3 regions of the Pseudoalteromonas sp. L21 genome follow, and region 1 is predicted to be linked to each of the others. Evidence: predicted binding sites of a transcription regulator. Region 1 holds the regulator's gene; each other region holds the start of a gene.
What was found. The regulator sigma-54, encoded in region 1, starts transcription at its own class of promoters, with help from an activator protein. The targets are predictions, from matches to a motif close to GTTGGCACGNNNNTNGNNT.
Positions count from the first base shown of each region.

Region 2: a site for sigma-54 is predicted at 2,078-2,096, ahead of flgJ (flagellar assembly peptidoglycan hydrolase FlgJ). Genes of this name have one in related genera too.
Region 3: a site for sigma-54 is predicted at 2,021-2,039, ahead of L3V41_RS11190 (CsbD family protein). Genes of this name have one in related genera too.

Region 1 covers NZ_JAKKCV010000001.1:1,050,771-1,055,037, reverse strand. The annotation lists gene rapZ (RNase adapter RapZ) at 1-644, opposite strand, end outside; gene ptsN (PTS IIA-like nitrogen regulatory protein PtsN) at 645-1,097, opposite strand; gene hpf (ribosome hibernation promoting factor) at 1,101-1,388, opposite strand; gene L3V41_RS04805 (RNA polymerase factor sigma-54) at 1,415-2,914, opposite strand; gene lptB (LPS export ABC transporter ATP-binding protein) at 3,023-3,748, opposite strand; gene lptA (lipopolysaccharide transport periplasmic protein LptA) at 3,745-4,266, opposite strand; gene lptC (LPS export ABC transporter periplasmic protein LptC) at 4,256-4,267, opposite strand, start outside.
Region 2 covers NZ_JAKKCV010000001.1:490,895-495,161, reverse strand. The annotation lists gene flgG (flagellar basal-body rod protein FlgG) at 1-202, shown strand, start outside; gene flgH (flagellar basal body L-ring protein FlgH) at 218-901, shown strand; gene L3V41_RS02305 (flagellar basal body P-ring protein FlgI) at 914-2,008, shown strand; gene flgJ (flagellar assembly peptidoglycan hydrolase FlgJ) at 2,134-3,090, shown strand; gene flgK (flagellar hook-associated protein FlgK) at 3,104-4,267, shown strand, end outside.
Region 3 covers NZ_JAKKCV010000003.1:527,991-532,257, forward strand. The annotation lists gene hrpB (ATP-dependent helicase HrpB) at 1-1,835, opposite strand, end outside; gene L3V41_RS11190 (CsbD family protein) at 2,078-2,275, shown strand; gene L3V41_RS11195 (lipase family protein) at 2,317-3,198, opposite strand; gene L3V41_RS11200 (hypothetical protein) at 3,219-3,461, opposite strand; gene L3V41_RS11205 (DUF6795 domain-containing protein) at 3,494-4,018, opposite strand; gene L3V41_RS20005 (GGDEF domain-containing protein) at 4,179-4,267, opposite strand, start outside.

The DNA.
Region 1 (4,267 bases):
ACTATGCTATGGCTTGCAAGGTAATCTTTAACTGGTTGGTCGAGACCCGTAAGTGGCTTAAGATCTGGCTCCCAGTGTGGGTTTGGTAAAAAGCGTGCATCAAATACATAGTCAGCTTCTTTCGGGATACCATGCTTAAAGCCAAATGACATAAAGGTAATAATAAGCTTTTTGTCTTTTTTACCGAGAATCTTCTCACGAATTGACTCTGCTAGCTGATGTACACTTAAATCCGTTGTGTCGATCATAAAGTCGGCGCGGGTAATTAGTACATCGAGCAGTATTTTTTCTTGCTTAATTGCTAAATCGAGTGGTAAAGAATCTAAAGAAAGCGGATGTAAACGTCTTGTCTCAGAGAAACGTCTAATGAGTGTTTGATCATCACTATCAAGGTAAAATAAGGTTGGATTGGCGAAACCTGGCAAGTATTCAAGAATATCATTAAATTCTTGTTGCTCTTTTGGCAGGTTACGTACGTCGATACTGACTGCTATTTTGTCGTAATTATCAGAGACGCTGCGCACTAGCGAAGGTAATAGGTTTACAGGAATATTATCAACGCAATAATAACCAAGATCCTCAAGGACTCGTAAAGCGACTGATTTACCTGAGCCAGAACGGCCACTGATAATAATTAATTCCATTTATGCCTCTGATGCAATAACTTGAAACAGTTCCTGATCGGTTTTAGCGCTGCGTAACTGTTTACAAAATTCTTTGTCTTTTAGTCTATCAGCAATTGTTGATAAGGTCTTTAAATGAAGTTGGCAGTCTCCATCAGGTACGATGAGTGCAACAAAAATATCAACAGGGCGGTTGTCAATTGCGTCAAAGTTAATTGGAGATTCGCTCACTATAATAAACGCATGCGGTTTATCAGCACCTGACATACGACCATGCGGAATAGCAATACCTCTACCAATTCCTGTGCTCCCCAATTTTTCTCGATTGAGTAAAGCATTAAGAATATCTTGCTGCGATAGATGAGGAAGCTGCTCATGAGCGAGTTCGCTGATAAATTCGAGAATTCTTTTTTTGCTATTAAAAAGGACCGCAGCTTTGCTGCAGTCCTGGCTAGTAAGTGAACTAAGTTTCATAATTTAGTGTCGAGCTAATTTCTCTTTGTGTTTAATTACTTGGCGATCAAGCTTATCAATTAGCGAGTCGATGGCCGCGTACATATCTTGATGCTCTGTAGAGGCAAACAGTTCGCCTCCGTTTACATGTAAAGTTGCTTCTGCTTTTTGACTTAATTTTTCTACGTCTAAAATGACATGAACATTATTAATATGATCAAAATGCCTTTCTAGTTTCGCAAACTTGGTGTTTACATAGTCTTTTAATGAATCTGTGATTTCTACATGACGACCAGTTAGGTTTAGTTGCATAAGCATTTTCCTTCTATGTAAAACGTCTAAATCAAGCTTTTACGCTGATTAGACGGCGGTATTGCTAGAGACTCTCGGTATTTTGCAATTGTACGTCTAGCTACTTTAATTCCTTGCTCAGCCAATATATCTGCAATCTTACTATCACTCAATGGCTTCGCTGAGTTTTCTGCGGCAATAAGCTTTTTGATTAAAGCGCGTATTGCCGTTGATGAACACTCGCCACCATTTTCTGTGCTGACGTGGCTTGAGAAGAAATATTTCAACTCAAAAATACCCCTTGGGGTATGCATATATTTTTGCGTTGTAACCCGTGAAATCGTCGATTCATGCATTTCGACCATTTCAGCGACATCATTTAGCACCATCGGTTTCATCGCCTCAGGGCCGTGTTCAAAGAAAGCCTGTTGTTGTTGAACAATACAGTTCGTTACTTTTAATAAAGTATCATTCCGGCTCTCTAAGCTTTTAATAAACCACTTAGCTTCTTGCAGATGAGAGCGAATAAACTGACTGTCGCTGCTTGATTTTACAGAGCGTGACATAGCCGCATATTGGCTGTTCACTCTGATCTTTGGCATACAGTCAGGGTTAAGCTCAACGACCCAACGACCTTTTACTTTTTTTACTGATACGTCGGGTATGACGTATTCAGACTCTTCACGTACGATGCTATCCGCGGGCTTAGGGTTCAAGCTATGGATAAGCGTCATGACTTCTTTTAGCTCGTTTTCTTTAAGCTTAGTCTTTTTCATCAAAGTACGATAGTCGCGGCTTGCTAATAATTCGATGTGCTCAGATAAAACCATTTTAGTTTCAGCCAAATAAGGTGTATCTGCATCGAATTGACGAAGTTGAATACATAGGCACTCTTGTAAACTGCGAGCACCAATGCCGACAGGATCAAATAGCTGTATTCTTTTTAGGACCGCTTCGACTTCATCAAGTTCTATTTCTTCTTCTTCATCATCGTTTTGATTAAAGCTTTCAACAATATCCTCACAACTGACGGTTAAAATACCTGAGTCATCAATAGCTTCGACTATAGCAACAGCAATTGCTTCATCAGTTGGACTAAATGGGGTCAACTGTAGTTGCCACATCAGATATTCGTGGAGAGTTTCGGTTGACGCACCTTGATAAATAGACTCATCTTCTGGCATTGGCCCTGAAGAGGTTGAAGGAGCTGCACTCATGTACTCATCCCATGTGACGTCCATTGCTAGGTCGTCACTAACGGTATCTTTATTGAGTGCATCACTGCTTTCTTGCTCGTACTCACTTGGTGCTTCTTCTGCCGTAGCAGTGACTTGTGAATCATCAGAGTCAGATTTTTGTTCGTTTTTACCGATTGCGTCTTCACTGTAATCCGCTTCTTCCACTTCAAGTAGAGGATTACTATCAAGCGCTTCTTGTATTTCTTGCTGGAGATCCAATGTACTAAGTTGCAATAAGCGAATGGCTTGTTGCAGTTGTGGAGTCATTGTAAGTTGCTGGCCCATGCGCAGCTGTAATGATTGCCTCATGTATCCCTAACAATCCTTTTAAATCATTTATTGATACTACTTTGAGTCAATATCAATATGTTGTCATTATTGTAAGTCTAGCAGATGCTCTAGTCGGTGATGTATTGGTTACAACCTGAATTGCTCGCCTAGATAAACATCGCGTACGGTTTGGTCTGCTAATACGTGTTCAGGCGTGCCTGATGCAATTAGCTCCCCATGAGAAACAATGTAGGCTTTTTCACAAACATCAAGGGTTTCTCGAACATTATGGTCAGTTATTAGTACACCGATACCACGGTTTTTCAAATGCTCTATAATTTTCTTTATATCTAACACTGAAATTGGATCAACACCAGCAAAAGGCTCATCTAGCAGAATAAATTTTGGATCTGCGGCTAATGCTCGCGCGATTTCAACACGGCGACGCTCGCCTCCTGATAGCGCCATACCTTGGCTATCTCGAATGTGCTGAATACTAAATTCATCAAGCAGGTTATTGAGTGTTTCTTCTCGTTGCTGTTTTTTAAGATCTTTACGTGTTTCAAGAATCGCCATCAGGTTTTGGTAGACCGTCAACTTTCTAAAAATGGATGATTCTTGGGGTAAATAGCCAATACCTAATCGAGCGCGATTGTGCATGGGTAATAAAGTGATGTCGTTGTCATCAATACTAATTTTACCTTTGTCGCTTGGCACTAGCCCTACAATCATGTAGAAGGTGGTGGTTTTACCTGCACCGTTAGGGCCTAGTAAGCCAACAATACTGCCAGCTTCGACTTCTAGTCCCACATTTTTGACAACTTGGCGACCCTTATAGCTCTTTGCTAACAGCTCTGCTTTTAATGTACTCATGGCTGGCCTTTATCATCTTTTTTATTATCAACAGGCACTAAGATTGTATGCACACGATCCGTTGAATTTTCGTCTTTTTCAGCACTAATGAGTTGTTGTTCCATGTCATAAGTTATACTTTTTGCACTGACTTTTTGCCCTGCTTGTGTCACTTGTGCATCGCCAACTAAGGTGAGTAAACGCTTTGCTACATCGTAACGTACTTCGTCTGCACTGGCGCTCATAACCGTGCCATCTTCTTGTTTTTCTTCAAAGTAGGCTGGCTTACCTGTGGCAATGATAAGTGAAACAGTACCATCAACCTCACCAGCATGTGCTTCTAGGCGATCTGCGGTAATACGACGATTACCATGGGTTATTTCTACATTTTCTTCAAAAATCCCGACTCCATTTTTTAACTGACCTACTTGGCGATCTGAGCTAATGCTGATAGGAGTACCCGCTTGGTCTGCAGCAGCGCTTGAAAACGCAATCAATAAGCTTGGGATTAGAAGTAATTTTTTAAGTTTATTGGTCATA
Region 2 (4,267 bases), 560 kb from region 1:
CGCTGTAAGTGGTGCGCCTGTGCAAGGTAATCCAGGTATTGATGGCTTAGGCACTGTGGTTCAAGGATCACTTGAAACGTCGAACGTTAATGTAACCGAAGAGCTTGTTAATCTGATTGAAACGCAACGAATTTATGAAATGAATTCAAAAGTGATTTCAGCGGTTGATGAAATGCTTAGCTATATTAATCAGCAGCTTTAATGGGTAGGAGGTCGCATGCGTAATATTATCTTAGTCACATCGGCAGCATTTATGTTAGGTGGTTGTATGTCAACACAGAACCACCATGTGGTTCAGGATGACCCTTACTATGCACCTATGTATCCAGAGCCTTCTGCTGAACAAATGGTACCAACAGGTTCATTGTTTGATAGTTATCTGTCAAATGATCTGTATTCAGATAAAAAAGCACTCAGAACAGGCGATATTATTACTGTTAAGTTGCAAGAGTCTACGCAAGCATCGAAAGCGGCAAAAACTGAAACAGATAAAGAAACGGATGCCAGCTTAGATCCGGTTATCGGCTTAGGTGGAAACCCAGTTAATATAGGCGGAGATAGCATCCAGTTTGGCATTGGCTCAGGTTCATCGTTTAAAGGCGATTCAAAGTCAAACCAGTCTAATAGCTTATTTGGTGATATATCCGTCAATGTAATGCGCGTTTTGCCTAATGGCAATTTAGTGATCCGCGGTGAAAAGTGGCTAACCTTAAATACAGGCGAAGAATTTATTCGTTTAGAAGGCTTAGTTCGCCCTGAAGATGTGACCGCCGATAATACAGTCACATCAAATCGCATTGCGAATGCACGAATTCAATATTCAGGAAAAGGGCAAATGCAAGAGTCGCAAAGTGCTGGATGGCTTTCACGATTCTTCAGCAGTTCACTTTTTCCTTTTTAGAGGTAACACATCATGAATGGGGTTAAATACATCATCGCGCTTTGCTTACTTAGTTTGCAGTTTAGTGTGCAGGCTGAGCGGGTTAAAGATGTCTCTATGGTTGAAGGTGTTCGCTCTAACCAATTAGTTGGCTATGGTCTGGTTGTTGGTTTGCCAGGAACTGGTGAGCAAAGCCGTTTTACTGAACAAAGCTTTAAAGCCATGCTCAATGGTTTTGGCATAACTTTGCCGGCGAGTTTAAAGCCAAAAATTAAAAATGTTGCCGCCGTTGCTGTGCATGCAGAACTGCCTGCATTTAGAAAGCCTGGCCAAACAATTGACATCACTGTTTCTTCAATTGGTAGTGCAGGTAGTTTACGTGGCGGTACATTACTGCAAACCTTCTTAAAAGGGGTGGATGGCAACACCTATGCGATTGCCCAAGGTAGCCTTGTCGTCGGTGGGTTAGGGGCAGAAGGTGCTGACGGTAGCCGTGTTATTATCAATACACCCACTGTTGGGCGTATTCCAAATGGCGCAACGGTTGAGAGAGCAGTTAAAAGCCCGTTTATGCAAGGTGACTACATTACCTTTAATTTGAATCGCCCAGATTTCACAACAGCAAAAAGATTAGAGCAAACAATTAATGACTTAGTTGGTCCAAATAGCGCGCAAGCAATTGATGCGGCGTCAGTGAGAGTGCTTGCACCTCGTGATGCATCGCAGCGTGTTGCTTATTTATCAACGCTTGAAAATTTGGAGTTCAAGCCTGCTGACACTGCAGCAAAAATTATTGTTAATTCACGTACAGGCACAATAGTGATTGGTAAGAATGTTAAGTTGCAACCGGCGGCGATAACGCATGGTGGATTAACCGTTACCATTGCTGAGCAGCAAAATGTTTCGCAGCCAAACGCATTTAGCGAGGGTGAAACAGTTGTGACTAATCAAAGTATTATCGATGTTAACCAAGATGATTCTCGTGCATTTGTATTTAATCCAGGAATTAGTCTTGATGATCTGGTGCGTGCTATTAACGAAGTAGGGGCAGCCCCAGGTGACTTAATGGCCATTCTTGAAGCTCTTAAGCAAGCAGGGGCCATAAATGGGCAACTTGTGATTATTTAATTAACTAAAAACGCGCGAAAGCGCGTTTTTAGTCTCTGCGTTATTATTCTACATTCTTTTCTCTTATTTGTTGGCTCATTTTTTGCATTTGATTGGGTATTAATAATTATTGTGTCAAAAAGCTGATGGATACTAATCATCTCGACAAGCAAAACTTTTTTGATTTAGGTAACTTAGACTCATTACGTCAAAGTGCCCTAAAAAATGATGCCTCTAGCGATGCGTCAAAAGAAGCGCTAAAAAAGGCGGCGGCACAATTTGAATCTATCTTCACACAAATGCTCTTGAAGAGCATGCGTAAAGCGAATGAAGCGTTCGAAGATAAAGACAGTCCTTTTAACACCAGTGGCGTAAAGTTTTTTGAAGAAATGCATGATCAGCAGCTATCAGTCGAGCTGTCTTCAAATGGCTCATTGGGTTTAGCAGATCTTATTGTTCAGCAGTTATCGCCTGATGGCAAAAAATTTATGCCAGGCTCTGTGCTTAGGACTACAACTGAGTTTAACAGTGATAGACGTGCAAGTGGTGTTGAACAGCCAGATACGACGACTAAAGCTGTCGAGACTACGTCAGCCAATGAACAAACTGAAAATCGCTTTGATGATGCTGAATCATTTATCAGCACGGTGTGGGAACATGCTAAAAATGCAGCTGAGAAAATTGGTTTAAACCCTGCTGTCATGGTTGCGCAAGCAGCCCTTGAGACAGGTTGGGGAAAACACATTATTAGTAAAGCAGACGGCACCAGTAGTAACAACTTATTCAATATTAAATCTGATAAAAGCTGGCAAGGTGACAAAGCAAGCAAACTTACTTTGGAGTTTGAGCAAGGTGTGCCTGTTAAGAAACAAGCCAGTTTTCGTTCTTATCAATCGATTAAAGAAAGTGTTCATGATTTTGTGGATTTCCTCAATGAGAATCCTCGTTATCAAGAAGCACTTGAAAACACCGCAGAGCCTGCAGCATTTTTAGATTCTTTACAAAAAGCAGGTTATGCAACAGACCCAAATTATGCCGATAAAATAAAGCAGGTACTAAAGCGTGTTGAGCTTCAAAGTGTTGCTGCTTCATTGGTACGTTAAGGAGTAAGCCCTCATGTCATTTAATATTTATGACATTGCAAATGCTGGTATAAGAGCAAACTCACAGTTGCTGCAAACCACCAGTAAAAATATAGCCAATGTTAATACAGAAGGCTACGTACGTGAGCGAACAGAATTTACTACCATGATCGACAATCAAGTTGGTCGTGGTGAAACTTATCGTTTACTCAATGAGTTTGCGCAAAAACAGCTCAATCGTGACACGTCAAGTAAAGCATTTTTTGACCAATTTGTAACTGAAGCAAGCCGCATGGATAGCTTATTCTCAGAAGAGTCAAATAGTGTATCAACCAGTGTTAATTCGTTTTTTAATAATATTCAAGAAAGCCTAAATCAGCCATCGTCAAATGTTGCGCGTTCTTTAGTGATGACAGATGCACAGAATCTAATTGATCAAATGGATAGACTATCGGGGATTGTTTCAGAGCAAAAAGCGGTTGTGAATGAGCAGCTAGAAATCTTTTCCGAAGAAGCGAATAATTTAATTCAAAGTATAAGTGAACTGAATTCACAAATTGTTGCTGTTGATGGCACTGACCGTGAGTCACTTTCAAGTAGCCTTTATAATGAACGTGATAAAGCGATTCGTGATTTATCAGAATTAATTGATATTGAAACGTTGGATGGAAGTAACGGTGAAAAACAAGTTTATTTAGGCACAGGCGAAGCCTTAGTTATGGAAAATGGTACATTTAATTTATTTTCTTTAACAGGCGATCCTGATCCGAGTTTTCAAGAACTTAAGTTAGATGTCAATGGTGGCAAAGCTGTGCCGCTTGAGGTAGATACGGGTAAATTAAAAGGCAAAATTGGTGGTCTTTTATCATTTCGTGATGACATCCTCGTGCCGGCACACAATCAGCTTGGTCAAATGGGGTTGGCGCTTGCTGATGCATTTAACCAACAGAATCACTTAGGTATGACTGCAAATGGTGAAATGGGCGGAGATATTTTTGCTATCCCTTCAACCAATGGCCTTGCGTATCAGGCAAATACGGGTAACGCATCAATGACGGCAACTGTTGAAGCTGGGTTTGGTAGTTCACTACCAGCCAGTGATTTTGTGATTAGTTATACCAGCCCTACGACAGTGGAAATCCAAGCGGTTGATAATAAAGGTGAGCCAATTGGTGCAGTAACAACCGCAGATGTTGTG
Region 3 (4,267 bases), on a different contig from region 1:
AGCCATGCTTTAGTGCGCTCGGCTTTATCAAGAGGCTGTTTACTTGGCTGGCTTGCTACTGTAATCGCCCCTAGCTTTAGTTCCTCTTGATGAATAAAACGTCCAGATTTTTCATCGTATTCACAGCGAGTTTGCTCTGAAAATAAATGCCCTAACTGATCTTCAAGTTCATCTGGTAAAAATGCGACTGCCGCAAATATTCGACTTCCTCTGTGGCCGCCCATACTGGCAATAGCAAGATAGTCATCGTTATGCCAAAACTCATCACTTAAGTCGGCCCCCGCGCCATTGGCGAGCAAATAGCCGTTGCCACGCTTTTTCGCTAAGCGATCTGGAAATGCAAAAGCCACCAGCAAAGCAAGGTGCTGCATATTTAACTCACGCACTGCCTTCAAGTTTAAACGTGATAGCCAATAGTTTAATTGTTGCTTAAACAGTGGATGAGGCTTTGTATGCATGCTGTGAAGTGCAAGCTTAAGATCAGCCGGTATACTCACACGACTCTCAAGTAGCGCCACTAAGTATGCAGCGAGTTCATAAATTCTCGGCATACTTGCTTGAAGTTGCTTAGCCTTAATAAGCATATGTGATAAACGAATATCCGCCCCAAAACTAAGCATTTGGCTACCAAGTTTTGTTAGCTTTTCATTTTCATCAAGCGCTTCAAGCATTTTTAAAAGTGCTGTGGCGTGTTTAATTTGCTGTGGGCTTGGTGCATCAAGAAGGTTTAGTTCAGTAATAGCTGCGCCCCACTGCTTAGTTTCAAGCAGTAGTTGGCTAATATCACTTGTTAGAATTTCTGGGGCGTCATGGCTGTTACGACGTTCAAACGTTTGTTTACTACCTAGGCGATATACCACACCAGCTTCTAAACGCCCTGCACGGCCTGCACGTTGTACCGCAGAGGAACGAGAGATGCTTTGGGTTACAAGTTCAGTTACGCCAGTTTTTAAGTTGAAGCTGGCTGCGCGGCGCTTACCGCTATCGACAACAATACGGATCCCTTCAATCGTTAAGCTGGTTTCGGCTACATTTGTTGTCAGCACGACTTTTCGCTTACCTTGTTGTGCAGGAGCTATGGCTGCTTGTTGCTCTCCTTTGCTTTGTTCACCAAATAAAGTAAACACTTCGCAATCATCTGCAAGATCGTTCAATGCCTGTTTTACACGTAGAATTTCTCGCTGACCGGGTAAAAACACCAAAGCACTACCAGTTTGCTCATTGAGTGCTTGCTTAATAACCGCAGGAATATCCTCTAACCATCGGCTTTCATCTTTAAGTGGAACATAAATTTCATCAATTGGGTAACTTCGCCCTTCAGATGATATTATTGGGCAATCAAAAAACTCACTGTACCGCTCACCGTCTAAGGTGGCCGACATGAGTAAGATTTTTAAATCGTCTCTAAGGGCCGCTTGCGTTTCAAGCGCAAAAGCGAGGGCTGTGTCTGCGGCAATCGAGCGCTCATGAAATTCATCAAAAATAAGTAAATCGACACCGCTTAACTCAGGGTCATTTTGTAGCATCCGTGTGAGCATCCCTTCTGTCACAATTTCCAGCTTGGTTGCATTACTAATTTTTGATTCACCCCTAATGCGCAAACCAACACTTTCGCCAACGGCCTCATTTTGTAAAGACGCTAAGTATTGAGCAATATTACGTGCAGCCAAACGCCTAGGTTCAAGCATAACAATCCGCTTGAAGTGGCCTGCTTGCATCAGCGTTAATGGCAGCCATGTTGATTTACCTGCCCCTGGTGGCGCTTGCAGCAAAGCCATAGGGTTATTTTGTATCGTCGTTAACAATGATTGGTAAATATCTTGTACGGGCAGCACGTTTCTTTCTCTTACTTTATTTTTAGCTATTGTAACAAAAAACAGCCGACGACAATGACTCTCCCTTGCAAGAAAAAATTACAGGGTTTTATAAATAACTAAGAACAAATTGCAGTAAAAAATAAACGCCTTATAGATAAAAACAATTATTTACAACAATTTCAACAGGTTAAAAGATCTAACGGTATGGCATATCAATTGCTTTTATAAAAATGAATGTTTAACAAAGTAAGGAGATAATGATGAACAGCGATCGTTTAGAAGGCAATTGGAAAGAGTTAAAAGGTAAAGTGCAACGTAAATGGGGCGACCTTACCAATGATGATTTAGATAGAATCGAAGGTAGCCGTACAGAGCTTGTTGGTAAAATCCAGCAAAAATACGGCAAATCGAAAGAAGAAGCAGAGCGTGAAGTTAATGACTTTGAGAAAAGCCATTAATTTTGCAGCCTAACAAAAGCCGCCATCGGCGGCTTTTGTACTTATTTTGTTAGTGCTATTGCTTGGCCTGCAAGAGAAAACACATTTTTAAGCATTAACTTTAAAATATGCCTGATAGATGCATACGTAAACGAGATTGCTTTGAATGGATAGCCACAAAAAGCCAGCATGTAACCTAAAATTCCCTTCACATCACTTGTATAATTTTTAGAGAGATCGATGCTGTCGGTTAATGCTTTAGCAATTTGATCATAGACGGTAAGCGTATTCGTGTAGTGGTTTTGTATCGCATATAACTTACCTGTATCACGTAAATATGTGATTAATGCAGCGCCTATTTTTCTTGCCCATCTTGAAGTACGGCTGCACTCTAATCGCTTATCATAATCAAGCCTGACTTCTTCTTGAATCCGTTTTTCCATGCCCTTATTGATTGCAGCATAACTTTTAAAATTACTCGCAGTATGTAAGTAGCCTGGCGTCTGGTCTGTCATACTATGGGCTTTTGGAGTAATTGTTGCAGCACCATTTAAAATATATTCTTGCTCCGTATGCATAAATGGCCAGACTGGCACTAAAGGTACGGGGTCGGCGGCATGCACACAGCGATAAACATGGTTATTTGTTGCTGCTTCTGTCTGTATAGCAAAGCTATGATAACCAACTCGTGGAGCACCAAAAGTATAAAGCTTCACATTTGCACCAAAGTGATTTTTTAACCAATTCGCAGCCAAATTAGCCAAAGCACCGCCTAAGCTATGACCCACAACATGTATATTTAGCTTTTTGCTCGCTTTTTTACTAAAAAATTGTTCTAACTGCTTTCTAAATGAGTTAAAGGTGTGATTAAACCCCGCATGCACAGGCTGACTATTACTACAGGTACTCAAACCACAATTAAGGTCAGTAATCACATCTCGCATTTTCGCCGTACCGCGTAATGCTAAAACATAATCACCTTCAAATAGTCCCTTTTGCCTTTTGCAATACAACCAAATTCAGTTTTATGATTAAACATTCGTTCTAAAACTGAGCCACTCACCCCCTGAACTGGCTCAGACTCCAGCGTAAAAAGAGAATTAACTCGTTCAACGTAAGGGTTGGTAGCTATTAAAGGTTGTTTATCTAATAGTTCATATGCAATTGCAGAGAAGTTAGCCGCAATTGCAGGACTTAAAGTCTTCATTTTCATTTCCTTATAATTTTGATTTTGAAACCTTAATCTTCTTCAATCTCAGAAAGATCGAAATAATCACTTTGCTCTAAAATCTCAAAATCTTTATCCCAACGCCCAATACTGACGGCTTCAAATGTATAGCCTTCAACTTTTGTGTTCTCAAATTTAAAAAGTACTTTATCACTAGAAATATCTGCAACTAAACATCCTAGCTTCTTGGCATATTCTTCACGATAACTAAAACCTGACAATCTTGCCCCCCATAAGCAGTACTCTTTACTCTTATGTGTTAAAAGAAGTGACTGGGAAGTAAAAATTTCTGCAAATGGCACAGCAGGTTGGTTAGAACGAATATTGACTTCTGGAAAAGAAAAGCCGCCTTTATCATCGGTATAGGCAAAATCTTCTACATATTTTCCATCAGAGAAACGAAGCCTTCTTTCTATTTTTGCGTTTATTAAAGGTTGGTCATTTTCACTCACCTGGCCTTTAACTTCGGGGCATAGGTGTACCTTGTATGCACCAAAATAGTTACCCAACTTCTTAAATGATTCTAAGAGTGACATTAAAAATGAGCCTCAAAACAGGCGGTGAACTTAAGAAGATGTCGATGATATTCCTTATCTTGACTCACTATTCACATGCCCTTGTAAATAATGAGCACATAATACACAACTTAGTGATAAAAAGTAGCATCAGTAAAAATAATTGAGTCGGCGAGGCTTATTAGGCTGGCTCGTGTTTGGCCAAATCAGGCTCAGCAACTGTTTGGTTTTTACCTTGAGATTTTGCTTTGTATAGTCGCTTATCAGCAA